Regions from separate parts of the Paenibacillus sp. FSL E2-0201 genome, predicted to be linked through region 1. Evidence: predicted binding sites of a transcription regulator. Region 1 holds the regulator's gene; the other holds the start of a gene.

Region 1 (15,231 bases):
CCTTCAGCGTCCTTATAAGGACAATAAGCGTTTAAGCAAGAGATATAAGAAATAAAGTATTGATTCAAACTTATACTTTCTTATATTAAAAAAAGCTCCCACCCCTCTAAAAAACTGAGGAGCGGAAGCCTTATTTATTCCGTTTTTTTATTCGGATTCTACTTCTTTTTCAAGCAATGGCGCTACTGGAGCATCCACTTTATTCACTACAAGTTCTCCGCCAACTTCATCAATGTTGAGGGAATCACCCTTTTGGATATTTCCTCGGAGCAATTCCTCGGAAAGACGGTCTTCAATATGCTTCTGTATCGCACGACGCAACGGACGTGCACCAAAGGCTGGGTCGTAACCTTCCTTAGCTAGGAAAGCCTTCGCTGCATCCGTGAGTACAAAATCAACATCATATTCACGCAGCCGCTTGCGCAGCTCATCAGACATCAACGTAACGATTTCAGCAATATGCTTCTCATCGAGGGAATGGAAGACGATGATTTCGTCAATCCGGTTCAAGAACTCAGGACGGAAGCTCTTCTTAAGCTCTTCCATAACCTTGCCCTTCATATTACCGTATTCTGCTCCAGCATCTTGCACAGCTGTGAATCCAAGTGTCGAATTCTTCTTGATCGCTTGTGCGCCTACGTTAGAAGTCAGAATAATTAATGTATTACGGAAATCAACTACCCGTCCTTTAGAGTCAGTCAAACGACCGTCTTCAAGAACCTGCAGTAGAATATTGAATACTTCTGGATGCGCTTTTTCAATTTCATCAAGCAGCACTACAGAATAAGGTTTACGGCGTACCTTCTCGGTTAATTGGCCGCCTTCTTCATAGCCAACATATCCAGGAGGGGCTCCGACTAAGCGGGACGTGGAGTGCTTCTCCATATATTCCGACATATCAATACGGATGACCGCATTCTCATCGCCGAACATAGCCTCAGCCAATGCACGAGCCAACTCCGTTTTACCTACACCTGTAGGACCGAGGAAGATAAAGGAACCCATTGGACGTTTCGGATCTTTAAGACCCGCACGCGCACGGCGTAGTGCCCGGCTAACTGCCTTAACAGCTTCGTCCTGACCGATCACTCGTTCATGCAGTAAAGCCTCCATGTTAAGTAGACGGTCGGTCTCCTCTTCCTTCAGCTTGCTTACAGGTATACCCGTCCAGCTAGCTACAACCTGTGCGATGTCTTCAGGTGTAACCTCTGAATCCGTGCGACCCTGTTTTTCTTTCCATTGGTTCTTAGTGGTATCAAGCTCTTCACGGATCTTTTGCTCTGTATCACGCAAGGCAGCCGCTTTTTCAAACTCTTGACTCTGCACTGCGGAATCTTTCTCTTTGCGGATATCATCCAAGCGCATTTCAAGTTCCTTCAGATTTGGCGGGATGGTGTAAGAGTGAAGCCTTACTTTAGATCCTGCTTCATCGATAAGATCAATCGCTTTATCTGGCAGGAAACGGTCCGGAATGTAACGATCGGACAACTTCACTGCTTCCACAATAGCTTCATCCGTAATCTTTACACGGTGATGTGCTTCATAACGATCGCGAAGTCCGAATAGAATTTGGACCGCTTCCTCTGGAGAAGGCTGATCCACCGTAATCGGTTGGAAACGTCGTTCGAGCGCTGCATCTTTTTCAATATATTTACGATATTCGTCAAGCGTAGTAGCGCCTATGCACTGAAGTTCTCCACGGGCCAAAGCCGGCTTAAGAATGTTAGATGCATCAATCGCACCTTCAGCGCCGCCAGCACCGATCAGCGTATGAAGCTCATCGATAAAGAGCACGATATTACCTGCTTGGCGAATCTCATCCATGATTTTCTTGAGGCGGTCTTCAAATTCACCGCGATATTTTGTTCCAGCCACTACTGAGCCCATGTCGAGCGTCATGACGCGTTTGTCGCGAAGTGTTTCTGGGATTTCATTGTTGATAATCTTTTGTGCAAGTCCTTCAGCGATAGCTGTCTTACCAACACCAGGTTCACCGATCAGTACCGGGTTATTCTTAGTCCGGCGACTCAGTACCTGAATAACACGTTCAATCTCCTTGCTACGGCCGATAACCGGGTCTAGATTGCCCTCCTTAGCATAGGCGGTCAAATCGCGCGCAAGACCATCTAGAGTCGGTGTGCTGACATTAGCCGGAGTTCCACTATGACTAGAGGCAGCCTCGCTGCTTCCCAGGAGCTGCAGCACTTGCTGACGAGCTTTATTCAAGCTGATGCCGAGGTTATTAAGCACACGTGCCGCGACACCTTCCCCTTCACGGATAAGTCCAAGCAAAATATGCTCAGTGCCGACATACGTATGTCCCAGCTTACGGGCTTCATCCATCGACAACTCAATCACTTTTTTAGCGCGAGGAGTATAAGCAATGTTCGTAGGCTGTTCTTGACCTCTGCCAATCAGTGTCTCCACTTCGTCCTGGATTTTTTCAAGACCTAGCCCTAAAGCAATTAATGCCTTAGCAGCAATGCCGTCTCCTTCACGAATAAGTCCGAGCAAAATATGTTCTGTGCCAATATTGTTGTGTCCTAAACGAACAGCTTCTTCCTGCGCCAGCGCTAGCACTTTTTGTGCGCGTTCCGTAAATCTTCCAAACATCATATCTCCTGCACCTCCATGAATAGTAAATATCTATATTAATGTTGTGTTCCCAGTGTCTCTCGGAGCAGTTTTGCCCGATACATATCTCGTTCAGTGGCGTTTAACTCATCGCCGAACATCTTTTGCAGAAATCCTGGCTGTGTCTTAACGTTAAGTTCATTTAGCACTGAAATCGAAAGACCTTCCAGAATGCCAAGATCAACCCCAAGTCTCACATCAGACAGACGTTGTGCAGATTCTTTAAGCTCCATAAGAGCTGCATAACATAAAATCCCATAAGAACGCTTCACTCGGTCGGTTATTCTCAGTGCGGAATCAACAAGCAACCGTTCACGGGCATTTCGCTCATGCTCTATGATCTGCGTAACTACACTGTGAAGGTTCTCTATAATTTCACTCTCCGTTTGACCGAGGGTGATCTGATTGGATATTTGAAAGATGTTCCCTACTGCTTCGCTGCCCTCACCGTAAATTCCTCTTACAGTCAAGCCCACTTGGTTCACTGCAGACAATATGCGATTGATCTGATGCGTCATTACAAGTGCTGGCAGATGCAGCATTACGGAAGCACGAAGCCCTGTACCCACATTAGTGGGGCAACTGGTCAAGTATCCTCTTTTATCATCAAAAGCGTAATTGACAGCTGCTTCAAATATATCATCGATCGCCGTCGCACGTTCCCATGCTTCTCTAACCTGAAGACCAGGAAACAGACATTGGATTCGCAGATGGTCCTCTTCGTTAATCATGATGCTGACCGACTCATCTTCATTTAACAAGACAGCCGCGCTGCGCGAATCATTAGCCAAGTTAGGACTGATTAGATGTTTCTCAACCAGTACCTTTTTGTCCAGTTCATTCACTTCATCAAGCTTTAGGAGTTGAAAAGATCCGAAATCTGCAGCTGCTTCCTCATGAAACACAGGAGCCAGCAGCTCTAACACTTCTTCCGATTGCTCTAAGGAAGCCAGCATTGGAAACGGAAGATGCTCTAGATTACGGGCAATACGCATACGACTGCTAATTACAATCTCGGAGTGACTACCTCCAGAGCGCATCCAATCACTAAGTGCTTGTTCAGTAAATCGGAGACTTGACATGTCATATCCCCCCTATATATCAAAGACTTTACTCTTGTGCTATTTCTTTTTCAAGTTTACGAATCTGATCCCGCAGCTCCGCTGCTTTCTCGAATTCTTCTTGCGTAATACTCTGCTGTAATTCCTGCTTGAGTTCATCAATTTGGCGTCTAAATACAATCTGAGCTCCTGCACGTTTCGGAATCTTACCTACATGTGAAGTACTGCCATGCACTCGCTTAAAAAGCGGGTCAAGTGCGCTGTTAAAATATTTATAACAGGAGCTACAGCCAAAACGGCCTAACTTGCTAAACTGGGAGTACGTCATCCCACAATTCTCACATTGCAGACTCTGCGTTGTCTTCGTTGCAGCCGACTTCTCCTTGCCGGCACCCTCTAGATCAAGCAGACCTGACAGCAGACTGTGGATCGAGAACCCTCCAGCCGTTCCGGGAATGAGTTCCCCCTTCTCCCGTGCACAGCTCTCGCAGATATGAAACTCCGTCTTCTCTCCATTCACGATCTTAGTGAAGTGGAGTGTTGCCGGCTTGACGCCACATTCCTGGCATTGCATAAGCGAAAGCCCCTCCCTTATGGTTGACAATTATTTGCCTAACAAAGAGATTAACATCGCCTTCATAATCTTGGCACGAATCTCATCCCGGTATGGAATCTTAACCGTTAGGCATTCCCGAGAAACAGCAGCGCGCATAAGGCACGCTTCACGCTTACTTAGAAAACCGGCTTCCTCCAGCTGATAAATCAGCCCTTCAGCAGCGTTCTGATCAATCCCGCCACCTATAGTATGGTTTAAATGGGCATGCAGTGCCACGTTTGGTGGCAATTCAAAACGTTGAATACGAATATATCCCCCGCCACCACGCTTACTTTCCACCACATAACCTTTTTCCAAAGTAAAGCGTGTACTGATGACATAATTGATCTGTGACGGTACGCATGAGAACTGGTCCGCCAGGTCATTTCGCTGGATTTCCACCGTACCTTCGGGACTTTCATGCAAAATATTCTTCAGATATTGTTCGATAATATCAGAGATATTGCGCATCACTCATCCTCCAGTGCTTAAATCTTTATAATACCGATTGCAACTTGCATTCCTAATGACAATGGTCTTTAATTGAACTTAAACATTTGTGGATAATTCCACGTATTCAGAGGATCGGATCAATGTCATTAAGTTTCGTTGACTTTGACTTTCTTTGACTTTTTAATATTATAACATATTCTGTGCTAATTCCAAGTGGATTCTCTTATTTTTCACTTTTTTCAGCGAATGTATTCGGAAATAAAGAGCCCTCCCAACATCTTTCGAAGGGGAGAGCCCGAATTTTTATTTTAAAAATGATCAAATAATGCAGTTTCTGCTTGCGGTAAGATTTCTTCAAACCATTCCAGTGCAGCTGAATGACCTGAGATGCGTCCATAACGAGCTAACTCTGCCGGACGTTTATATCCAAGCATTAATGCCGTCAATGTGCCGATATCACAGTTTAAGTCTGCTTCTGCCGGTTTCCCTTCCCCGCGTGTAAAAGTTGCCGATCCCTCATTAGAAATATTCCATTCCCACAATCCATCATTCCAAGGTGCGTATTTATCTTCTATATAAATAAGCTGTTTCTTTTGGCTGCTGTTTCCTCTGAAGGTATAACCTTCAATGAATGTCTTAGCATTCACAATACGACCCATAAAATAAGGATAATTCTCCTGTTCTATACGCGGATCTGGCAGCAAGAAGGGTAACATGTCGTCCGAAGGCACCAGCTTCAACGATGCACCGGTCACCATCGAATCATGGTTCGCAAGAAATGTCCACAGCCCCTGCCGAGCTTGTTCATTCAAAAAAACAAATTCATCAATGACCAGTTCTCTGTTCTCTACCTTATACAGCACGTATCCCTCTGGTTCACCACTTTTAGAGTAAAACACTGCACTTTTTCCTTCGTCATCTAAAACAGAATTCTCCCACCAGTCCAAATCACGCTTAAGTGTCCCGTTATATCTGACAGCGAATTGATTGTATAAGCCATCCAATACTTCGATATCTTTAATGTCCCGTTTAACTTTGCCCTCAACTTCAACCTTCTTGGGAAACTTCGCTACAGGAATGGAGTATTTCTTATATTCACAATAAACTTCCCAACCAAATTTACGATAAAAGGGAATCAGGAACGGATGCAGAAAAGAGAGCCTTTGACCCGCTTCATTCATCGTTTGCAGTGCATGTGTTAAAAGCTTTGCCACATGCCCTTGTCTGCGGTTCTCTGGCCATGTTGCTACTCCAGCGATACCACCCATAGGCACCACTTTCCCTTGTATGTACACTTGGAATGGCAGAAGCGTCAATTTTGCTTCGAGTGTCCCGTCTTCAAAGGCACCCCATACCCGTTCCGGCTTGAAACTTTTTTGAGCACTTTCCCGTTTGTCGCTAGGTAACTTGTATTGAAAAGCATATTCTGACAAGTTCATGCTTGCATCGAACTCATCTGGGCGTAACTGTCTTATTACCACAAACTCACCTCATCCTTTATAAAATTACTTTTAGGATAAGTATAACAAGAGCATCAATTGTGCGCTAATCTATTGCATTATTTATAACTTTATTTTTAGTTATCCACAGCTCTATGCAGTTTTAAAAATAGTCTTGAAATCTTGTCACATCCAAGTTAAAATAGTTATCCACTTATCAATAGCTCTATCCACATAATCCCGGCTATATCCACAGCAACCCGTGTACTACTTAGGTTTTCTGTTGACAGATCCATATAAATATGTATTTAATCCACACTATTTAGGGATTATTTCTCTTTCAATCATCTATCCACATGTGCGTAACTTTTCTGCAAATTCAAAATATTATCCACAAGTTTTCCACAGTCTATAATAAACGCAAAAAAGCCACTGTCGATGACTCAACAGTGGTCTAATTGTGCTTGGCAACGTCCTACTCTCCCAGGACCCTTCGGTCCAAGTACCATCGGCGCTGGAGGGCTTAACGGTCGTGTTCGGGATGGGTACGCGTGGAACCCCTCCGCTATCGCCACCAAACATGATTTTTCGAAGCTTTCGCTTCTCGAAATCGCTGCGAGAAAATATCAGTCCTTATAAAGGACATGCAGCTTATTGGTTACAGGCTTAATCGCCTGAAAACTGAATCCGAATTGAATTTGCATTTTAAGTATAGGATAAGCCCTCGACCGATTAGTATTGGTCAGCTCCATGCATTACTGCACTTCCACCTCCAACCTATCTACCTCGTCGTCTTCAAGGGGTCTTACTAATTGGGAAATCTCATCTTGAGGGGGGCTTCACGCTTAGATGCTTTCAGCGCTTATCCCGTCCGTACGTAGCTACCCAGCCATGCTTCTGGCGAAACAACTGGTGCACCAGCGGTACGTCCATCCCGGTCCTCTCGTACTAAGGACAGCTCCTCTCAAATTTCCTGCGCCCACGACAGATAGGGACCGAACTGTCTCACGACGTTCTGAACCCAGCTCGCGTACCGCTTTAATGGGCGAACAGCCCAACCCTTGGGACCTACTTCAGCCCCAGGATGCGATGAGCCGACATCGAGGTGCCAAACCTCCCCGTCGATGTGGACTCTTGGGGGAGATAAGCCTGTTATCCCCAGGGTAGCTTTTATCCGTTGAGCGATGGCCCTTCCATGCGGTACCACCGGATCACTAAGTCCGACTTTCGTCCCTGCTCGACTTGTAGGTCTCGCAGTCAAGCTCCCTTATGCCTTTGCACTCTTCGAATGATTTCCAACCATTCTGAGGGAACCTTGGAACGCCTCCGTTACTCTTTAGGAGGCGACCGCCCCAGTCAAACTGCCCGCCTGACACGGTCCCCGTACCCGATTAGGGCACTAGGTTAGAACCTAGATACGATCAGGGTGGTATCCCAACGGCGCCTCCACCGAAGCTTGCGCTCCGATTTCTACGGCTCCCACCTATCCTGTACAGATCGTACCCAAATTCAATATCAAGCTGCAGTAAAGCTCCATGGGGTCTTTCCGTCTTGTCGCGGGTAACCTGCATCTTCACAGGTATTAAAATTTCACCGGATCTCTCGTTGAGACAGCGCCCAAGTCGTTACGCCATTCGTGCGGGTCAGAATTTACCTGACAAGGAATTTCGCTACCTTAGGACCGTTATAGTTACGGCCGCCGTTTACTGGGGCTTCGGTTCATAGCTTCGGGTTACCCCTAACCACTCCCCTTAACCTTCCAGCACCGGGCAGGCGTCAGCCCGTATACTTCGCCTTGCGGCTTCGCACAGACCTGTGTTTTTGCTAAACAGTCGCTTGGGCCTTTTCACTGCGGCCCCCTCGTGCTATTCACACTACCGGGGCACCCCTTCTCCCGAAGTTACGGGGTCATTTTGCCGAGTTCCTTAACGAGAGTTCTTCCGCGCGCCTTAGAATTCTCTTCTCGCCTACCTGTGTCGGTTTGCGGTACGGGCACCTTCTCCTGGCTAGAGGCTTTTCTTGGCAGTGTGAGATCATGACCTTCGCTACTACAATTTTCGCTCCCCATCACAGCCCAGCCTTAACGATGTGCGGATTTGCCTACACATCAGCCTCACTGCTTAGACGGACATATCCATCAGTCCGCGTCACTACCCTCCTGCGTCACCCCATCGCTCATAGCGGATTACGGTGGTACAGTAATTTCAAACTGTTGTCCTTCGACTACGCCTTTCGGCCTCGCCTTAGGTCCCGACTTACCCTGAGCGGACGAGCCTTCCTCAGGAAACCTTGGGCTTTCGGCGGATCAGATTCTCACTGATCTTTTCGTTACTCATACCGGCATTCTCACTTGTATGCTGTCCAGCGCTCCTTACGGTACACCTTCAACCCACATACAACGCTCCCCTACCCCAGATACATTCGTATCTAGCCATAGCTTCGGTGGTGTGTTTAGCCCCGTTACATTTTCGGCGCAGAGTCACTCGACCAGTGAGCTATTACGCACTCTTTCAATGGTGGCTGCTTCTAAGCCAACATCCTGGTTGTCTGTGCAACTCCACATCCTTTCCCACTTAACACACACTTGGGGACCTTAGCTGATGGTCTGGGCTGTTTCCCTTTTGACAATGGATCTTAGCACTCACTGTCTGACTCCCGGCAATAAGTATATGGCATTCGGAGTTTGACTGAGCTTGGTAATCCTTGCGGACCCCGCACCCAATCAGTGCTCTACCTCCACTACTCTTATACCGAGGCTAGCCCTAAAGCTATTTCGGGGAGAACCAGCTATCTCCGAGTTCGATTGGAATTTCTCCGCTACCCCCACCTCATCCCCGCACTTTTCAACGTGCGTGGGTTCGGGCCTCCAGTGCGTGTTACCGCACCTTCACCCTGGACAGGGGTAGATCACACGGTTTCGGGTCTACGTCCACATACTGAGTCGCCCTATTCAGACTCGCTTTCGCTGCGGCTCCGTCTTCTCGACTTAACCTTGCATGTTAAACGTAACTCGCCGGTTCATTCTACAAAAGGCACGCCATCACCCATAAATAGGGCTCTGACTTTTTGTAAGCACACGGTTTCAGGTTCTATTTCACTCCCCTTCCGGGGTGCTTTTCACCTTTCCCTCACGGTACTGTTTCACTATCGGTCGCCAGGTAGTATTTAGCCTTAGCAGATGGTCCTGCTGGATTCATACGGGGTTTCACGTGCCCCGCACTACTCGGGATCCGTCTCGGAGAGAACACAGTTTAGGCTACAGGGCTTTTACCTCTATCGCGGGCCTTTCCAGACCTCTTCACCTACCATATTCCTTTGTAACTCCATGTGAGACGTCCCACAACCCCTAAGAGCAAGCTCTTAGGTTTAGGCTGTTCCGCGTTCGCTCGCCGCTACTGACGGAATCACTATTGTTTTCTCTTCCTCAGGGTACTTAGATGTTTCAGTTCCCCTGGTCTGCCTCTACATACCCTATGTATTCAGGTATGAGTAACTGCGAATTACCACAGCTGGGTTTCCCCATTCGGACACCCCCGGATCAAAGCTTGCTTACAGCTCCCCGAGGCAGTTTCGTTGTTCGCCACGTCCTTCGTCGGCTCCTGGCGCCTAGGCATCCTCCGTGTGCTCTTATTAGCTTAACCATGATTTTTCCGCAGGAAAATATCATACGATATCTCTCTTGGAATCATCTCACTAATAACATTTACTTGTTTGCACAAGTTGCTAAAAGATGTTCTAAAACGCAAATTCGTTTCGGTATCCAGTTTTCAAGGATCAAGATAAAACTATTCTAGACATAACAAATAGATGAAGTTTGTTGGTGGAGCCAAGCGGGATCGAACCGCTGACCTCCTGCTTGCAAGGCAGGCGCTCTCCCAGCTGAGCTATGGCCCCGCAAATTCCATCAAAACCGAACAAATGGATACGCGTTAAATAATTGTGGAAGTTTAACTTCCGATTTGAATGTCTTCATTGCAGAAGACGATTCTCCATAGAAAGGAGGTGATCCAGCCGCACCTTCCGATACGGCTACCTTGTTACGACTTCACCCCAATCATCTACCCCACCTTCGGCGGCTGGCTCCCTTGCGGGTTACCCCACCGACTTCGGGTGTTGTAAACTCTCGTGGTGTGACGGGCGGTGTGTACAAGACCCGGGAACGTATTCACCGCGGCATGCTGATCCGCGATTACTAGCAATTCCGACTTCATGCAGGCGAGTTGCAGCCTGCAATCCGAACTGAGACCGGCTTTGATGGGATTGGCTCCACCTCGCGGCTTCGCTTCCCGTTGTACCGGCCATTGTAGTACGTGTGTAGCCCAGGTCATAAGGGGCATGATGATTTGACGTCATCCCCACCTTCCTCCGGTTTGTCACCGGCAGTCACTCTAGAGTGCCCAACATTACTTGCTGGCAACTAAAGTTAAGGGTTGCGCTCGTTGCGGGACTTAACCCAACATCTCACGACACGAGCTGACGACAACCATGCACCACCTGTCTCCTCTGTCCCGAAGGCCGCTGCTATCTCTAGCAGATTCAGAGGGATGTCAAGACCTGGTAAGGTTCTTCGCGTTGCTTCGAATTAAACCACATACTCCACTGCTTGTGCGGGTCCCCGTCAATTCCTTTGAGTTTCAGTCTTGCGACCGTACTCCCCAGGCGGAGTGCTTACTGTGTTAACTTCGGCACCAAGGGTATCGAAACCCCTAACACCTAGCACTCATCGTTTACGGCGTGGACTACCAGGGTATCTAATCCTGTTTGCTCCCCACGCTTTCGCGCCTCAGCGTCAGTTACAGCCCAGAAAGTCGCCTTCGCCACTGGTGTTCCTCCACATATCTACGCATTTCACCGCTACACGTGGAATTCCACTTTCCTCTTCTGTACTCAAGTCACCCAGTTTCCAGTGCGACCTTAGGTTGAGCCCAAGGTTTAAACACCAGACTTAAATGACCGCCTGCGCGCGCTTTACGCCCAATAATTCCGGACAACGCTTGCCCCCTACGTATTACCGCGGCTGCTGGCACGTAGTTAGCCGGGGCTTTCTTCTCAGGTACCGTCACTCCGGTAGCAGTTACTCTACCGGACGTTCTTCCCTGGCAACAGAGCTTTACGATCCGAAAACCTTCATCACTCACGCGGCGTTGCTCCGTCAGACTTTCGTCCATTGCGGAAGATTCCCTACTGCTGCCTCCCGTAGGAGTCTGGGCCGTGTCTCAGTCCCAGTGTGGCCGTTCACCCTCTCAGGTCGGCTACGCATCGTCGCCTTGGTGGGCCGTTACCCCACCAACTAGCTAATGCGCCGCAGGCCCATCCCCAAGTGACAGATTGCTCCGTCTTTCATTCTTCCTTCAGGAGAAAAAAGAAATTATCCGGTATTAGCTACCGTTTCCGGTAGTTATCCCAGTCTAAGGGGCAGGTTGCCTACGTGTTACTCACCCGTCCGCCGCTAAGTCATTTTGAAAGCAAGCTTTCAAAATGACTCCGCTCGACTTGCATGTATTAGGCACGCCGCCAGCGTTCGTCCTGAGCCAGGATCAAACTCTCCAATTAGTATTGAAAAGAGCGATATGCTCATTTTGAAACTGACGATTCATTAAATGAATCTTTTAAAAATTAACGCGTTCCATTTGTTCAGTTTTCAAAGAACTTGCTCCCAGCATTTCGACATTCAATGTCTCTTGCACAGGAATTTGAGTATATCATGTTTTCGTATTTCTTGTCAACTTATTTTTTCATCGTTTGTGTTTCATTTGTTCGATGCGTCATAAGCACAAGAGATAATATACCATGCGGTTCTTATGTTTGCAAGCTTTTTTTGAAATAAAAAATTATCGACGCATAAATACTTTCAAACCAGCACAAACCAACACAAATTGATTCCAATCATCCGTTATCTGTGGCTAAATAGAACTTATCGCAATCCCATATATTAACTTCGAATGATACGTACAGAGAGGAGTCTAAATGAAAAACCAACCATCTAGTGCTGCGACCCCAACAAACACTAAGGACAAGGAGCAGCGTAATCTGCAGCAAGCAACAATCTATAAGATTTTGCTGGCAGTCAGCTTTGTTCATTTATTTAATGATTCTATTCAGGCAGTTATCCCTGCAATCTTCCCTATTCTCAAAGATAACTTATTGCTCTCCTTTGCTCAGATCGGATGGATCTCCTTTGCCCTAAATATGACGTCCTCAGTTATCCAACCAGTCATCGGGTATGCTGCTGACCGCAAGCCTCGTCCTATATTATTACCACTAGGCATGTGCAGCACATTTTTAGGCGTACTTTTATTGGCTTTTGCCAACAACTATATCCTTGTATTGTTTTCCGTCATGCTAATCGGCTTTGGATCAGCTACTTTTCATCCGGAAGGCATGCGTGTAGCTCATATGGCTGCCGGGCAGCGGAAAGGCCTTTCGCAATCCATTTTTCAAGTCGGCGGTAATGCTGGGCAATCTTTAGGTCCAATGCTCACGAAATGGATATTCATCCCCTTTGGGCAGATTGGGGCACTTGGTTTCACTATCGTCGCAGCTGCCGGTATCGTCGTCCAGACTTACGTTGCTCGCTGGTATCGGGAGATGCTGGATGCGGGATATACATTTCATAAGAAATCAACAGCTCGTGCAATCGATCCTGCCCGCCGCAAAAGTATTCGAACAGCAACAATTATCCTTGTCTTCCTAGTCTTTGTAAGGTCATGGTACGGCGCTTCTATCGGCAGTTACTACGCTTTCTATTTAATGGACAAATACCAAATGACACTTGATAAAGCCCAAATCTACATTTTCATGTATTTAGCGGCTGGTGCCATTGGTACATTCTTTGGAGGCCCCTTGGCGGACCGCTTCGGACGGCGTAATCTCATTCTTCTCTCTATGGTCGGAACAGTACCCTTCGCGCTGGCTCTCCCCTTTGTGAACCAAATGTGGGCCGCTATACTCCTACTGATTGGCGGTTTCATCCTTTTGTCCAGCTTCTCTGTTACTGTAATCTATGCTCAGATGCTTTATCCAGGGAATATCGGAACAGTCTCAGGGTTAATCACCGGTCTTGCTTTTGGTCTCGGGGGAATTGGCTCCTTGGTACTCGGCAATCTGATTGACAGCATTGGGATTTCAAAAGTGTTTATAGCTTGTGGCTTCCTGCCTCTTCTCGGTTTCCTCGCTCTCCTGCTTCCTAGAGATGAGAAACTAGAAGAATGGGCCGCTCAATAAACATCAATAACATCATAGAATCAATAATTACTTAGCGCTTTACTCATCACTGTAGAAAATAGAGCGGCAGCCTTCCCGCTGCCCTCTGTCATATAATTATCCTTATTTGTACGATCAAACCCCATCCACACTGCAGCTGTCCATTCCGAAGTATAACCAACAAACCATAGATCCCGATTTGCTTTCTTGCTCACACCTGGCAGGTCCAATTGAGTTGTTCCGGTTTTCCCTGCTACGGGTCTGTTCATTTGTGCCTTTTTGCCGGTTCCTTCATTGACAACACTACGCAGCATATTCGTCATTGCATCTGCTGTTCGTTGCGATATTACCTGACGTGATACAGTGGGATGTGTATATACGACTTTCCCTCCTGCATTAGTTATCGAGCGCACCATATGAGCCTCATTGAATTTACCTCCATTAGCAAAGACACCGTAGGCCTGTGTCATTTTAAGTGGAGATACCCCTTTATGAAGCCCTCCTAAAGCTATTGATAAATGGTTGTCCTCTTCCGTCAGTACTATTCCTAATTTCGCGGCAAATTGCCGTGCAGAAGAGATTCCAACCTGCTTCAAAAGCCAAACGGCTGGCGCATTCACGGATTTTTGCAGCGCTCTACTCATTGTAATTTGACCTTGATACACACCATTCAAATTCTCAGGTACATAGTTGCCATAAGCATATTTATGATCAGACAGTATACTATTTGGGCTATACTTCCCGCTCTCTAGCGCGGGTCCATAATCAATGATCGGCTTGAAGCTGGAGCCTGGCTGCCGCGCATCAATTGTAGCTCTGTTCAAGCTCCCCTCGTTTTGTTCACGCCCACCAATCAGTGCCACCACTTCACCTGTACGATGATCCATGATGGTCATAGCTGCTTCCACCTGTTGATCTTTTCCATCGGGTGGGAAAGAAGACGCCTTAAGAAAAGCCTGTTCAAGCGCCTGCTGCGCTTTAATATTCAACCCTGTAACGATAGTGTAGCCTCCCGTTCGAAGCTCTTCTACAGACTTTCCAGTGATCTGAGACGCTTCCTTAAGCGCAGCATCCACATAATGCACGCCAATGACTTCTACTTTGTTCGCAGCCGGAGGTTGATACTGTTTATCTCTGGCCTCCATCATTTGTTCAGTAGTGATCAGTCCTTGATCTAGCATGATCTGTAGAACGAGATCCCTTCTTGTTTTGGATAATGTACTATTGTCTACCGGATTATAAATAGACGGTCCTTTAGGAATTCCCGCAAGGGTGGCTATTTGCCATATCTCTAGTTTTTTCAAATCAGATACACCGAAGTAACGCTCGGCAGCTGCTTTCACTCCATACTGTCCTCGTCCCATATAAATTTGATTGAGATAAAGTCCCAGAATTTCATGTTTAGATAGCTGCCGCTCCAAAGCAAGCGCAATGGATGCTTCGTTCAGCTTACGTATGACATTCTTGTTCCTGTTCAAATAAAGATTGCGAGCAAGCTGCTGAGTGATGCTGCTTCCGCCCTCGGAGAGATCCATATCCACAACATTATTCAAAAAGGCGCGAGATATCCCTTTGTAATCTATTCCCTGATGGCTATAGAAACGACGGTCCTCCACTGCTAAAAATGTATTTATCAATAATGCAGGCATCTCCTCCAGCTCTGCTAGATATCTATACCCAGAGCCTGGTAAAGGGATCATTCTTAATGTCGTCCCATCCGAGGTCTTAATGATACTCGATTCCGGCAGTTGAAGTTTATCCTCTTGTTGTTTAACCACTTGTCCGCCGTATTGAAATAAGTAAAGCAAACCCACAAGCGCTATTATTATTCCAATGACACTCGCAT
Region 2 (15,231 bases), 790 kb from region 1:
CAGAGCATCCGTGTATTTAGGGCCTTCGCCATAAACCATAGCACGATAGGCTTTTTCTACACGATCCCAACGTTTGTCACGGTCCATGGCGTAATAACGTCCGGATACCGTTGCAATTGTACCTACTCCAACTTCTTCAATCTTAGCCACCAGATCTTGGACAAACTTCTTACCACTATCTGGAGGTACATCACGGCCATCCATGAAAGCATGGATATACACTTCGTGCATATCTTCTTTCTTAGCCAGGTCAAGCATAGCAAACAGGTGGTTAATGTGGCTATGTACCCCTCCGTCGGATACAAGCGCGTAAAGATGAAGCTTTTTACCTGTGTTCTTAGCATTTCTAACTGCGGCTACCAGTGTTTCATTATCGAAGAATTCGCCCTCACGGATCGATTTATCAATACGAGTCAAATCCTGGTATACAATCCGTCCTGCACCAATATTTAAATGCCCTACTTCAGAGTTGCCCATTTGGCCTTCTGGAAGACCAACAGCTTCACCACAAGCAGTAAGGGTAGTATTAGGATATTGTTTCAAGTAACGGTCATAGTTAGGTTTGTTAGCTTGAGCAACGGCATTACCTTCAGATGTTCCACGCAAACCGAAACCATCCATGATGATCAAAGCTACAGGTCTTGGAGCTGACATCTTACTTCGCCCCCTCAACCAATTGAACGAAGGAAGCAGGCTGCAAGCTGGCACCGCCAACAAGCGCACCATCGATGTCGCTTTGGCCCATGTACTCAGTTACATTCTCAGGCTTCACGCTGCCGCCGTATTGAATACGAACAGCTTCAGCTGTTGCAACATCATACAGATCTTTTACAAGACTGCGGATGTACGCAATAACTTCGTTAGCATCTTGGGAAGTGGAAGATTTACCTGTGCCAATAGCCCAGATAGGTTCGTATGCAATGACAACTTTTGCTGCTTGCTCAGCACTAAGGCCTTGGAATGCAGCTTCAGTTTGTACTTTACATACAGCTTTCGTTTGATCAGCTTCACGCTCTTCGAGCTTTTCGCCAACACATACGATTGGAGTGATACCGTGACGGAATGCAGCATGCATTTTCTTATTCACGATTTCATCTGTTTCGCCAAAATAAGCACGACGCTCTGAGTGACCAATGATTACATAGTCTACGCCAAGATCGCTAAGCATTACACCACTGATTTCTCCTGTGTAAGCACCGTTATCTTCAAAGTGCAGGTTCTGTGCGCCAATCTTGATGTCTGTACCTTTTGCAGCTGCTACAAGTGCAGGCAGGTTAGTAAATGGAGCGCAGATTACAGTCTCAACGCCTTCTACTTCTGCTTTGCCTTTGATATCAGCAATAAAGCTTTCTGCTTCAGGAACTGTTTTGAACATTTTCCAGTTTCCTGCAATAATTGGTGTTCTCATGACTTAAGTTGCCTCCTTCTTAGGTCTTACTTATCGTTCAGTGCTTCTACGCCAGGAAGCGCCTTGCCTTCCATGAACTCAAGGGATGCACCGCCACCAGTTGAAATATGATCCATTTGATCAGCCAGGTGGAATTTCTCTGCTGCTGCTGCGGAATCTCCGCCACCAATAACAGTGTAACCTTCAGTAGTTGCACAAGCTTTTGCTACTGCAAGTGTACCTTCAGCGAATTTATCAATTTCAAATACACCCATAGGTCCATTCCAGACAACTAGCTTGGAGTTTTTGATCACATCTGCATAAAGCTCACGAGTTTTCGGTCCGATATCAAGACCTTCCCAGCCTTCTGGGATTTCATTGAAAGGAACGATTTGCGTGTTGGCATCTGCACCGAATTTGTCGGCTACCACGACGTCAACTGGAAGCAAGAAGTTCTTGCCAAGCGCCTTGGCTTTCTCGATGAATCCAAGAGCAGTTTCCAATTTATCGTTGTCCACTAGGGAAATACCAATTTCAAATCCCAAAGCTTTGGTGAAGGTATAAGACAGACCGCCGCCGATCAAGACATTGTCTGCCAGATTGAGCAGGTTGTCGATCACGTCGATTTTGTCCTTCACTTTCGAACCACCGATGATTGCAGTGAAAGGACGCTCAGGGTTAGAAAGAGCTTTACCCAGAACAGACAATTCTTTCTCCATCAAAAGACCGGATACAGCTGGTAGGAAATGAGCGATACCTTCTGTCGAAGCATGAGCACGGTGAGCCGCACCAAACGCATCATTGACAAACAAATCAGCCAGTTCAGCGAATTGTTTAGCCAGTTCAGGATCGTTCTTCTCTTCGCCTGGGTAGAAACGAACGTTCTCAAGTACAAGTACGTCGCCTTCGCCTAGCTCAGCAATTTTTGCTTTTACAGCTTCACCAACAGCTTCGTCAGCTTTAGCTACTGGTTTGCCGAGAAGCTCGGACAGACGTTCAGCAGCAGTAGTCAAACGCATGGAATCTACGAATTGGCCTTTAGGGCGGCCCATGTGACTTGCGAGAATAATCTTCGCACCATTTTCGATCAAATATTTAATGGTTGGAAGTGTTTCGCGAATACGAGTATCATCAGTAATTTTACCGTCTTCTACAGGTACGTTGAAATCCACGCGTACAAATACGCGTTTACCCTTTACTTCTACATCACGGACGCTCTTTTTGTTCATGATTAATTCCTCCACACCCAAAATTGTTTCTAGCAGGAAACAAGAATACATTTAGAAAGAGCGGAAACAAAGAACTTCTGTTTCCGCTCTATAGATGTTGCTTATATCAAGTCAATTACTTAGCGATTTTAGCGAATTTCTCCAAAGTACGAACCAATTGTGCAGTGTAGGACATTTCATTGTCATACCAAGCAACAGTCTTAACCAGTTGTTTGTCGCCAACAGTCAATACTTTAGTTTGTGTAGCATCAAACAGGGATCCGAAAGTCATACCTTTGATGTCGGAAGATACGATTTCATCTTCAGTGTAACCATAAGTGTCTGGATCGGAAGCTGCTTTCATTGCTGCGTTGATTTCTTCAACAGTAACGCTCTTATCAAGAACAGTTACAAGCTCAGTCAGGGAACCAGTTGCAACTGGAACACGTTGAGCTGCACCATCCAATTTACCTTTAAGTTCTGGAATAACAAGACCGATTGCTTTAGCAGCACCAGTAGTGTTAGGGATGATGTTCTCAGCTGCTGCACGAGCACGTCTAAAGTCACCTTTAGCATGTGGAGCATCCAAAGTGTTTTGGTCGCCAGTGTAAGCGTGAATTGTAGTCATCAAGCCTTCAACGATACCGAACTTGTCGTTCAATACTTTTGCCATTGGAGCTAGGCAGTTCGTTGTGCAAGATGCGCCGGAAATAACAGTCTCAGTACCATCAAGAATGTCATCATTAACGTTGTAAACGACAGTTTTCATGTCGCCAGTAGCTGGAGCGGAGATAACTACTTTCTTAGCTCCACCTTTCAAGTGTTTTTCAGCTGCTTCTTTAGTTGTGAAGAAACCTGTGCACTCAAGTACGATATCAACGCCTAGGTCGCCCCATGGCAATTCTTCAGGGTTGCGGTTAGCAAGAACCTTAACTTCTTTTCCATTGACTTTGAAGAAGCCATCATGCACTTCAACATCACCTTGGAATTTACCTTGAGTTGTATCATATTTAAGCAAATGAGCAAGCATCTTAGCGTCAGTCAAGTCGTTGATTGCTACCACTTCGATACCTTCTACATTTTGAATACGGCGGAAAGCAAGGCGTCCAATACGTCCAAATCCGTTAATTCCAACTTTTACACTCATTGAATAGTTCCTCCTAGAATTCGTTTTATTTATTCAAAACAGACCGTGAAGCCTGTCATGACAACAATGTTAAGTATAATGCAAGGTATATGTTCTAGTGTGTTACGAGGATATCTGCAACTGATTGTCGATTTCCTTGCCGATTTCTACAGCAGCAGCCTCGTCCGTGACGAGAATATTCTCCTGCCCGAAACGCAGCATGGCATGAATAGCTTTGGCCTTTGGTTTGCCTCCAGCAATACCGATGACTGTCTCCGTTCGAACAATATCTTCAAGACGCAGCCCCATCGTAAGCATAGTATGGACAACCTTACCATCTTCGTTAAAGTAATACCCAAAGGATTCAGCCACGGCTCCCTCACCCTGGATCTCTGAGACCGTAGCCTCATCCAGCTTGCGGCGGCGAGTCATTTCAATGGCATCCCCAATCCCATGTACAATAATACGCGAACTGCGGATGATTTGTACAATCTCTCCAATATTAGAGTCAAGTGCTAGTGACTGGTAGGCATCCCCACTAAGTAGATCAGGTACATGCAGCAACCGGTAATTCGCTCCAACTCGTTTTGCCATTGTTGAGGCAATTGTGTTGGCTTGAATCTCCATACTCTCTCCTAATCCACCACGCGCCGGAACAAACCAAGCGTTCTTATAGGAAAGGGATAACGGCGGTGTCAGTTGATCAGCCATATCGGCAAGCGTTGATCCACCTGTGACAGCAACTATATCATCTGTACGAAGTACACTGAGCAGCGCTTTTGCACCTGCTCGGCCGAGTTCACGTTTAGTGAACGGCGATGACTCACAATCACCCGGCACCACAATAACTTTATCCAGACCATACGTTGCCCGAATTTTCTCTTCCAGCTCATCCAGACCAAACAGGCTCTTAACGACCGGCTCTAGCAAATCAAGCAGTCTACGCCCAGCAGCGCTAATGCGCATGCCAACGCTCTCGATCTCAATGAGCCCTTGCGATTTCAGAAGATCCGTCTCGGCACGCAGTACCCGCTCAGTCATATCAAGCGAAGCGGCAAGCGTTCTGCGCCCAATGATATCGGACAGCATGATCTGATGAAGAATCGTGTACCGTCTCTTAAGGGTTTCCATGAGATCAGGCAGAAGCTGCTTTTGGATATCTAATAAATTACGCATACTTTCACTCCTGCAACTTCGTCTTCCTCTATTCCCTTGTTCATGGTCTCAAAATGTCCCGGGTAAACTTTTTAAGTCCCACTCATATTCTAACCAAATATTGCTCGAAGTGCAAGTCTTCCGAGAGTAGAATTCTCAAGCGCTTGTCTTCTTATACATTTATAAGATCGGGAAAGAGGTACGGCTCCTAAAACCTGTCATTAACAATCCAGATTCTATCGCTGAGTGAAAGACAATATACGCTTGTCCACCTTGAAGACAAGGGGTAGAGCCCGTGCATAGCATTATTAAAAATATAAGAAATTATAAGTTTCACGTTATATATTATCCTTATATTTCTACGAGAAACGGTTGTCGTCAATAAAGGACGATAACGTCGTTTCTTCCTGTCCATTGCAATTGCACAGAAATTGTATTATAATCATTTTTGTTGCGCCCGTGGTCCAATGGATATGACGTAGGCCTCCGAAGCCTGAGATCCAAGTTCGATTCTTGGCGGGCGCGCCATTAATTTCACTTTTGTACATAATTTAGTAGCATCTATACTACTACTTAACCAAAGAGCCGCATGTCGGCTCTTTTTTTTGAATATAAGTTTGACTTTCTTTGACTTTTTGTTTGAATTTGTTTATCATGTGGGTAATACGGCAAGAGTAAAAATGAATACATTTGAAGAACCAATATCAAGGAGGTTTTCCACGTGAGTTATATTCCTATGGTAGTAGAACAGAGCAACCGCGGTGAGCGCGCTTATGACATCTATTCCCGCCTGCTGAAGGACCGCATCATTTTCCTTGGAACGGAGGTTAATGACGTGGTAGCCAATTCTATCATTGCACAAATGCTGTTCTTGGCTGCCGAAGATCCGGATAAGGACATTCACCTTTATGTGAATAGCCCCGGCGGTTCCATTACTGCAGGTATGGCTATTTTTGATACAATGCAGTACATTAAACCGGATGTTTCCACCATCTGTGTAGGTATGGCAGCTTCCATGGGAGCATTCCTGCTTAACGCTGGCGCTAAAGGCAAACGCTTCGCACTGCCTAACAGTGAGATCATGATTCACCAACCTCTGGGTGGTGCTCAAGGTCAAGCAACGGATATCGAAATCCGTGCCCGCCGTATCCTCAAATTGCGTGATAAGTTGAATCGTATTCTTGCAGAACGTACGGGTCAACCGCTAGAACGTATTGAGAAGGATACAGATCGTGATTACTTCATGACTGCTGCAGATGCGGCAGCTTACGGTATCGTTGATAAAGTCATCGAGAAAACACTGCCTAGCGGTGTGTAAGCTATAAAACAACACAAAGAGGCTGTGCCCTATCCACTTGATGGTTAGCGCACAGCCTCTTTACTTTTCAGACCACCACTTCATACGAATCTCAATTAAATCAAACCGCCATATCCAAGTGCATCGAGTTTCTCAGCAATCACACGGTAGCCTCGGCCATTCGGATGTAAGTGGTCAATCGATAATAGCCCTCTCTCATTTCCTGCAAACTCATTATAGATAGATGCAAATCCACATACTCGGCTACTGTACTGCGAGGCATAACCGTTAAACTGCCGAACCCACTCTGTAGCGCCTACTACCTGAGGATAGGGATTATACAATCCCACAATTCGAATGATAAAAGGTCTACGCGTTCCCGCCTTCAATTGAAAGAGAATACTCATAATTGCAGCAAAATTTTGTTTGCATTCCTGTAGTGATCTTCGTAGCTCTTTTGATAAATTTTCAGGTTGTCTAGCTGCAGCCTTCGCAGCATGGATTAAATCATTGCCACCAATGGATAAAGTGATGATGTCGGCTGCTCGTATAGCCTCGCGAGTCATAGAACTCCCACGTAACCGCTGTTCCAGTTCAGAAGTAGTCAATCCATTCACGCCTAAATTCGTAGAGACTACATTAGAACGCAGTCTCCCTTCTGCCATTCTACGGTATACCGGTACAAAACCGTTACCTGGCAGAGCGCCAAATCCAGTCGTCAAGGAATCGCCAATTGCAGTATATTGATAGCTCATAGCTCTCCCCCGTTCATAAACTAGTTACTCCCTTTAGCATATGAATTAGCGATGATTCTGGTAAGGGGGAGATGTCCAGTGGTAACACTAGCGGTTACGACTTCTCTATTTATTTTACTGCAGCAAATGGGCTACCGCCTTCCGGCAACAGTTCTTTGAAAGTAAAGGTATATTCCGGGAACCCTGCAGCGTAAGCTGTATATTCGTACAATTGGAAGAATAAAACAACCTTATCGTCCTTCAGATAAAAATACTTCTCCGTATTCAATCCGTTGAATCCTCCCAAATAACTTTCCTCCGCTTTTACCAGCCTGTTCAGCTTGGCATTTAACTGTTGTTTGTAGTTGGGATTAGCACCAAACAAATCACCCAGCAATAGACGTTTGCCATCCTTAAGTGAAAAAGTAAATGCCTCACGATTAGTCATTCCATGAGCGCCGCCCGTATCGCTATACTGTGACATCACTAAACTGATCACACCATCCTGATTGTAGGTCACCACATAATCTATATCATAGGTATACTTAGGCTCTGCCCCGGTCCGATCGGAGATATCCTGATCTGCAGCAGCCGCAAATTTCGTAACACTTTCCTTCAAGGTATTATTAATTGCCTGCTGCGCATTGGAATTACTTAATCCACTGATCCTCGGATAATCAAGCTGGATAAAAGCCTCTTGCCGATCCTTAGCATAGGTTTCAGTGGTTACTGTCAGCACGTTCAGTGGTCTGTTCATCACGTTCAGCCTACCAGAGTCCCGACTCCAATCCACTTTATAGCCCAAATAATCATTCAACAGGCCTGATGGAACATAAAACCGATTGTTAATTAGCTTTCCTTCATATTCTCGAATGTAATAATTGTTCACCCAAATAGAATTTCCATAGCTAGATAACATGAACTTAGTTTTTGTCGTTCCCTTTCCAATCGTATATGCATTTTCTTTTTTATCATAAGTAAGTGGTAATCGCAGCACATCACGCATAAAGGTGATCGGTACCCATGCCTTCCCTTCCTGCAAAATACCTGTCTGCTGAGAAATCATCCCGTTTGCCTTCAAAACTATACGTGAAGCAATAGCCTCACTCTTTGTCTGATCCGATGCTGCATAACCAGTCTCAACGGGCAGTAATCCACCACCAAGCAATAACCCCGCCGACATCAAGCCTATGCCCCATTTGCGTACTATTTCTTTTGAGATATTCATCATCATATTTTTCCTCCCCTTTCCAGTTTATTAAACATAATCTTAGCGATTTTACACAAAAAAAGAGGCGCCCCGCATTATTACTAGCGGAAGAGCACCTCTCCTCTCTACACACATCTTGTTCTGCTACTATTTCAATTCATACATTACGCTCAGCTGTGTTGTAACTTTAACTACTCCCGGTTGAACGGATGTGCTTGCACCAGCATCTGCTGCAGCCATTTCCATTTTTAGATTCTGCTCAAAATAAACCGGAGTAACATTACCATCATTTTGGCTGACTGTGATTACTTGACCCAAGCTACGTCTAGCTGCCTTAGCAATAGCTCCTGCTTTAACATCTGCGTTCGCCATCGCCTTTTCAATCACCTGAGCTTCAAAGGCAGAAGTATCTTCCACTGAAAAACGTGCATTTCCGATATTATTTGCCCCTGCCGCAGATGCAGCATCCAGCAATTCACCAACCTTGGTCAGATCTCTATAAGACACTAACAGCGTATGATTCGCGTTGTATCCCTTCACTTGCTGTCCATCTTTTTCGCTATAACTATAGTTGGGTTGCACATAAAATTGGGTACTTTGAATATCCTTGTCTGCGATTTTCCAAGTCCCTTTCAGTAGTGTAGTGATCTTTTGGATTTTAGCAGCATTTGTTTTTTGCGCTTCTTGTGCAGTTGCAGCCGTAGTATCTACACCGATGGACAAGTATACAATATCCGGCTTGATGGACAATTCACCTTTACCTACTACACTAACGACATTTTTCTGCACTTCATCTGCGTAAGCCTTTGCAGGACCTTGGAAGGCACCACTCATGCTAATCCCTCCAATTAACAAACTCCCTACGATCAACACTGAACCAATCTTTTTAACCAAACCTTTCATATTTGCCAGCCCCTTTCATCTTTTGTGATTTGTTATTATCCTCTAGACGAGTCTTTTTGGTAAATGTTGCACACGTAAATCTATTTTTTGGTATTAAAAAAAGCCCCTAGGGGCTTTTTAGTCATGCGATAAAAAGTCATCTCAAAATATTATTGGTTTTCAAGCTCTTCTTTGCTGACGAGACTCGTCAAAGCGTTTACAGCTTGATCCGCGTCTGCACCATCCGCGCTGATATAGATCTCCGTGCCGGAACTGATCGCTAGGCTCATAATACCCATAATACTTTTGGCGTTTACTTTTTTATCGTCTTTTTCCACGAAAATCTCCGACGAAAACTTGTTAGCTTCTTGCACAAACAATGCTGCCGGTCGAGCGTGTAGCCCTGTCTTCAACCGAACAACTACCGGGTGCTTTGTCATGAAACGCTTACCCCCTAATTGAGTTCTCCCCAAAAATTTCACATTAATTTTATATTATTATATCATTATAACGTAAACCACACTAGAAAAAAAGTGACTAGCCGCCGCGAACCTTGTCCGCCAGTTCATCAATCTTACGAAGCCGATGATTTACTCCGGACTTACTAACTGTACCTTTCAGCATTTCACCAACCTCTTTAAGGTTGATATCTGGATGTGCCATTCGAATTTCTGCAACTTCTCGCAATTTATCCGGCAAGCTCTCCAGTCCTACTTCTCGCTGCAGCAGTTTGATATTTTCAATCTGCCGCACCGCGGCACTTATCGTTTTATTGAGATTCGCGGTCTCGCAGTTCACGATCCGATTCACGGAATTACGCATATCCCGCATAATTCTTACATCCTCAAATTTGAACAACGCTTGATGCGCCCCGATCAAACTTAAGAATTCGATAATCTTCTCGCCTTCTTTAATGTATAGAATGAACCCTTTTTTACGTTCAATGCAGCGTGCGTTTAGGTGAAATTCACCAGCTAGATCGACAAGCGCCTTACAATGCTCCTCATACATCGAGGAAATCTCCAAATGGTAAGAGGAACCCTCCGGATTATTAACCGATCCGCCCGCCAAAAAGGCACCGCGTAAATAAGCACGCTTACAGCAGTTATTCCCAACAATCTCTTTATCAATACCGTCGGTAAAAATAAATCCTTCGGACACAATTCTGAGGTCATTTAGGATCTCCTGTACGCGACTAGGAATTCTAACGATATAAACGTTATTTTTCTTCAAACGCATTTTTTTACGCACGAGTAGCTCAATATGGACCTGGTAATATTTCTTAAGCAAAGAATATACCCGCCTTGCAATCGCGGCGTTCTCCGTCGAAATGTCGAGAATAACCTTTTTGCTTGAAAGCTGCACAGATCCATTCATACGGATAAGTGCTGACATTTCCGCCTTCTCACAACAGGGCTCACTCTCCACCATCGTCAGCTCTTTTTTGGTAAGGGCCGCAAAAGACAAGGGTCTCACCTCTTTCTGAAATAAGTACGTCATTCATATATACAAGCATAAACGCCTTCGGCGTCCTTTTGAGGACGGTAAGCGTTTATGCGAGAAATATAAGAAAGTATAGGTGTAAAACTTATATTTTCTTATATTTTTAAGTTATACCCTAGGGTTCCTGTTTATCCAATCTTGCACAAGCTGGTAGATATGATGACTAAGTTTATCGGTATCATGCCTTAAGTAAGTTCGGAATAACACTAGCTTATCCGCGATGACTTTATACCCACTGCCATCTAGTACATCCTTGTCGAGTTGTACCGGACGTGCGCCCTTCTCTGCGTACTTCGTCTGGACCTGCTCTGGAATTTCACCGTCATTGACAATAACATAATCGAATAAATGAATTCCAATATGATCATAAACGGCTTGTAGATGATCATTTACGGTATAATTATCCGTTTCGCCAGGCTGAGTCATTACATTGCAGACAAAGATTTTGATTGCATCCGAAGATACAACGGCTTCTGCTAGCTTTGGAACAAGTAGGTTCGGAAGAATGCTCGTATAGAGACTTCCTGGTCCCAAAAGAATCGCATCAGCGTTTCGAATCGCTTCAAGTGCTTCAGGCAACGGTTCCACATCAGCAGGCTCCAAAGATACCCGTTTGATGATCCCGCCGGCTTCCGGTATCTTAGACTCACCTGTGATAATCGTACCGTCCGACATTTCTGCACGTAACACAACGGCATCTCCCGCAGCGGGCAATACCCGTCCACGAACAGCGAATAATCGGCTAAGCTCGCGAACAGCTGTGACAAAATCACCAGATATATCTGTAAGCGCAGCAAGGATTAGATTACCAAGACTATGACCTGCCAAGCCTTCACCCGTGTTGAAACGATATCTCATAATATCCGCCATGAGCGGTTCCACATCAGCCATAGCTGTTAATACGTTGCGAATGTCCCCAGGAGGTGGCATTTGCAGTTCACTGCGCAAAATGCCCGAGCTTCCTCCATCATCCGCTACCGTAACTATAGCTGTAATATCTAGCGGCTTTTCTTTTAAGCCGCGAAGCATGACAGATAACCCCGTACCACCGCCCATAACGACGATACGTGGACGCTGTCTTTGTTCTTCAGCCACTATGGACCCCTTCTCTCATTAGTGCCGATCACGCTCAGAATCCCGATGACTAACCGCTACGGATTCCGTTTCGCTGACGCCCAGCATTTTACCCAAATATTCCGAAATGGCTACTGAACGGTGTTTTCCGCCTGTACAGCCAATGCCGATAATAATCTGGGATTTACCTTCCCTACGATATTGCGGAATTAAGAAATGAAGCATATCGAGCAGTTTGGTCAGGAACACCTGTGTTTCAGGCCACTTCATTACATAGTCATAGACATCGCTGTCCTGACCTGTTTTTGGCCGCAGGTGATCCACATAATGCGGGTTAGGCAAAAAGCGAACATCGAAGACGAGGTCTGCATCAATAGGAATACCATACTTAAATCCGAACGATGTAATATTGACGGAAAGTGTGCTTTTTCCTAAATGCGAGAACCGAGATACAATCTTCTCTTTAAGCTGCACTGGTTTCATACTGCTAGTATCCAGACATAATGTGGCTGAATTCTTTAATTCCTCAAGCATTTTACGTTCCAGCTTGATACCGTCAAGCGGAAGTCCCTTGGGTGCTAGAGGATGATGACGCCGGCTTTCCTTGTAACGCTGCACAAGTACCGAATCCGTAGCATCCAAGAACAAGATTTCACAGCCAATGGTTGACTCATCTTTGATATAGGCTAGAGACTCGGACAAAGCAGTGAAGAATTCCCGGCCACGCAGGTCAATCACAAGTGCTACCTTAGCGATCTTACCCTTCGACTGCTCAATCAGTTCTGCAAACTTAGGGATCAGCACCGGCGGTAAATTATCGACACAGAAGAACCCTAGGTCTTCCAGACTCTGCACAGCAATTGTCTTACCCGCACCTGACATTCCGGTAATAATGATCAGGGTGGCTCCAGCCGTTGGAGTATTGTCCAATTCGGTCATTAAAGCGTCCCCTCCCTAAATTAGTATATGAATACTCCCTATCTTTTAAGAACGAAGCAGAAGGCCTGCAGCACCAACAATACCTGCATCATTGCCAAGCTCCGCAGGGATAATCGAAACACCCGTCTGAAGCGGAGCTGGTGCGAGCTTAGCGAACACGCGACGAACTTCATCAAATAGAATATCTCCAGCTTTAGACACACCACCACCAATGATAAAGACCTCAGGGTTAAGCACGGCCGCAACAGAAGCCATAGATTTACCCAGATAGTAAGCTGCACGGTTTACTATACGAATCGCTACTTCATCACCAGCTTTAGCCGCATCAAATACTTCCTTCGCTGCAATCTTCTCTACCTGAGAAAGGGAAGTACGATCACCACGAGCGACTGCATCATTAGCCATACGAATAATACCTGTAGCAGAGGAAACGGTTTCCAGACATCCCATATTGCCACAACCACATTGAATAGCTTCCAGATCCGGCACTACAGTGATATGGCCAAGCTCGCCCGCTAGACCCGCGAAACCTTGATAAATCTTTCCATTAATAATGATTCCGCCACCCACACCTGTTCCAAGGGTATAGCAGACACAGTTCTCAATCCCGCGTCCTGCACCACTCCAAGCTTCACCCAGCGCAGCCACGTTCGCATCATTGTCTATTTTGACAGGCTTGTTCCAGCGATCTTCCAAAATGGAGCGAATCGGCACATCTTTAAATCCTATGTTGGGCGCAAGAATGATGATTCCTTCACGAATATTTGTGAACCCTGCTACGCCCGCGCCTACACCTGCAAGCTGATCCCAAGAGTACGGGGAATCCTCCACAATTTGGCGTACATACTTCTCGATATTATCGATAACAGTATCGACACCTTCTGCAGTTCCTGTTGGTCCCTCATAAGTATGTAGTAGAGTTCCCTCAGCATTGCAGATTCCAACCTTAATTGCAGTTCCACCCAAATCCACGCCAACGTAGATATTCTCAGACATGTAACAAGCCACCTTTTTTTATACTAAAATAGTTAATCCTAAGTACCAACTATAATAGAAGCCCCCTCTGTGGTCAAGGAAAGACAACACACCCGGGAATTCCTTATTTCAATAGTATACTCTATTATATTCTAAAAAGACCCTCTTGCGCCAAAGCAAGAGAGTCTTCTTCCCATATTATTATCTGGAAATTTTCCATTAGCACCCATTATTCTGATAGAATACGCTTCTGCCCCTCCAGTGCACGGATGGGTGCGATATTCTGTGTAAACTCTAGCGTCCCCATATACCGGCCTGTCTCGTCGCGGACAGCGAAATAACGGATATAGATAAATTTATCCTTGATGTTGATCCAGAAGTCCTCAGCGTCCTTAATTCCTGCCTTAAAGTCTTCCAGAAGCTTCTCCACCACATGAACACTTTGAGGCGGATGACAGTTCTGTACCGTACGGCCGATAACTGCCTTAGTTCGGGCAAAGATACGTTCCTTGCCGTGTGAAAAATACCGCACAACATCATTTTCATCAATGAATGTCAGATCTACCGGCAGATGATTGAGTACGGTCTCCAGCTGATGCAGTGACAACAGCCCTGTCTCAAAACGTATGAACCCTTCTTGCGGAGTTACTCCCTCTGCTTCTCCCAGCACTGCACCTTCCGGCTCTGCGGCGCGCTCTGGGACCCATTCCTGCTCCGGTGCGGTTAGACAGAAACCAATCTCATCGCTCTCCCGAGCGATTTTGACCCATTCGTCTTCAGTCAGTTTGTCCAGCGCCATAGGCAGTAGAATATTCTCTTCTTTAAAGATCATTTCATTTACTTCCTGGATAATCTCCGTAACTTGAGCCCCAATTTCTGCAGCGTTTCCGTTATACGCGCTAAGTGCTGCTTTGGCCTCTTTTATCATACGGCGGATATTATCATCGACTCCCCACATGACCTTGGTCGGTCCATAAATCCCATACTTTTCAAGGTAAGGAAATAGCAGATTCTCTTTACGACTGTAGTGTTTATCAAGATCTAGCAATAAGCTTAAATCTTCCAATAACTTGAAGATAAGTTCTTCACTGTCGTTCTTCTGAAATTTGGTTGCGTGTAAATCTAAACGGAAGTTTACAAGTCTTTCTATCTCGCGGTTTTCCAGCTTGAAGGTGTGTACTGGATGCCCTGGCTGCTCCTCAGGCTTAGATGAACGGTGAATTTGCTCAATAGAACCTTTAAAAATCGCTGTATGGACCGAACAAAGCCGTTGTACCTCGGATACCGGAATCCCCTCTTCGGTCATTAATGAATGCTCCATAGCTGAGATTTCCGCTACGGTAACATCGCCTACAGCTTCCTCGAAGCGCGCCTTCACCTCTTCTACGCTTTTGCCTGCATGTAGTTCTTTAATAATCTCCTTGAGCATGGCTTGGCGACGAGTTTGCTCCGGTACATCAACCTCGCGGTTATTTATCAGTTCACTCATTATTGATCTCTCCTTAATGATATTTTGATGATAGATGTCTTTATTTCATAATCTCGAAGCCATGTCGTTCAAATGCTAACCTCACGGTTTCGAGATCCATTTTCTTCAATTTGATTCCTTTGGATAAGGTCATGAAACGGCCAGCGGTCTGCAGCATGCCTGGCTTAGCAATGTCCTTAAAGCCCAGCTCTACCATAATCTCAACGACCTCCGGATGCCGTGTTACCATCTCGAAGATAGACTCATCCATTC

Evidence for each region. Region 1 encodes CtsR, which represses protease genes until heat stress. Its sites were predicted from a motif close to ATGGTCAATAAAGGTCAAACA; they were not measured.
Region 2: a site for CtsR is predicted at 5,491-5,511, ahead of clpP (ATP-dependent Clp endopeptidase proteolytic subunit ClpP). Genes of this name have one in related genera too.

What each region holds. Positions count from the first base shown of each region.
Region 1 covers NZ_CP150154.1:6,170,206-6,185,436, forward strand. Annotated here, with positions in the region: gene clpC (ATP-dependent protease ATP-binding subunit ClpC) at 148-2,616, opposite strand; gene NSU15_RS27970 (protein arginine kinase) at 2,652-3,716, opposite strand; gene NSU15_RS27975 (UvrB/UvrC motif-containing protein) at 3,745-4,269, opposite strand; gene NSU15_RS27980 (CtsR family transcriptional regulator) at 4,300-4,761, opposite strand; gene NSU15_RS27985 (GNAT family N-acetyltransferase) at 5,052-6,224, opposite strand; rRNA gene rrf (5S ribosomal RNA) at 6,645-6,761, opposite strand; rRNA gene NSU15_RS27995 (23S ribosomal RNA) at 6,895-9,823, opposite strand; tRNA gene NSU15_RS28000 (tRNA-Ala) at 10,001-10,076, opposite strand; rRNA gene NSU15_RS28005 (16S ribosomal RNA) at 10,178-11,735, opposite strand; gene NSU15_RS28010 (MFS transporter) at 12,150-13,406, shown strand; gene NSU15_RS28015 (PBP1A family penicillin-binding protein) at 13,427-15,231, opposite strand, start outside.
Region 2 covers NZ_CP150154.1:175,614-190,844, reverse strand. Annotated here, with positions in the region: gene gpmI (2,3-bisphosphoglycerate-independent phosphoglycerate mutase) at 1-654, opposite strand, end outside; gene tpiA (triose-phosphate isomerase) at 656-1,408, opposite strand; gene NSU15_RS00925 (phosphoglycerate kinase) at 1,435-2,616, opposite strand; gene gap (type I glyceraldehyde-3-phosphate dehydrogenase) at 2,732-3,742, opposite strand; gene NSU15_RS00915 (sugar-binding domain-containing protein) at 3,845-4,897, opposite strand; tRNA gene NSU15_RS00910 (tRNA-Arg) at 5,330-5,404, shown strand; gene clpP (ATP-dependent Clp endopeptidase proteolytic subunit ClpP) at 5,598-6,194, shown strand; gene NSU15_RS00900 (GDSL-type esterase/lipase family protein) at 6,290-6,928, opposite strand; gene NSU15_RS00895 (DUF4163 domain-containing protein) at 7,038-8,141, opposite strand; gene NSU15_RS00890 (SIMPL domain-containing protein) at 8,265-9,020, opposite strand; gene NSU15_RS00885 (HPr family phosphocarrier protein) at 9,170-9,439, opposite strand; gene whiA (DNA-binding protein WhiA) at 9,537-10,466, opposite strand; gene NSU15_RS00875 (YvcK family protein) at 10,611-11,558, opposite strand; gene rapZ (RNase adapter RapZ) at 11,616-12,515, opposite strand; gene NSU15_RS00865 (ROK family glucokinase) at 12,561-13,511, opposite strand; gene NSU15_RS00860 (DUF438 domain-containing protein) at 13,720-14,979, opposite strand; gene NSU15_RS00855 (DUF1858 domain-containing protein) at 15,020-15,231, opposite strand, start outside.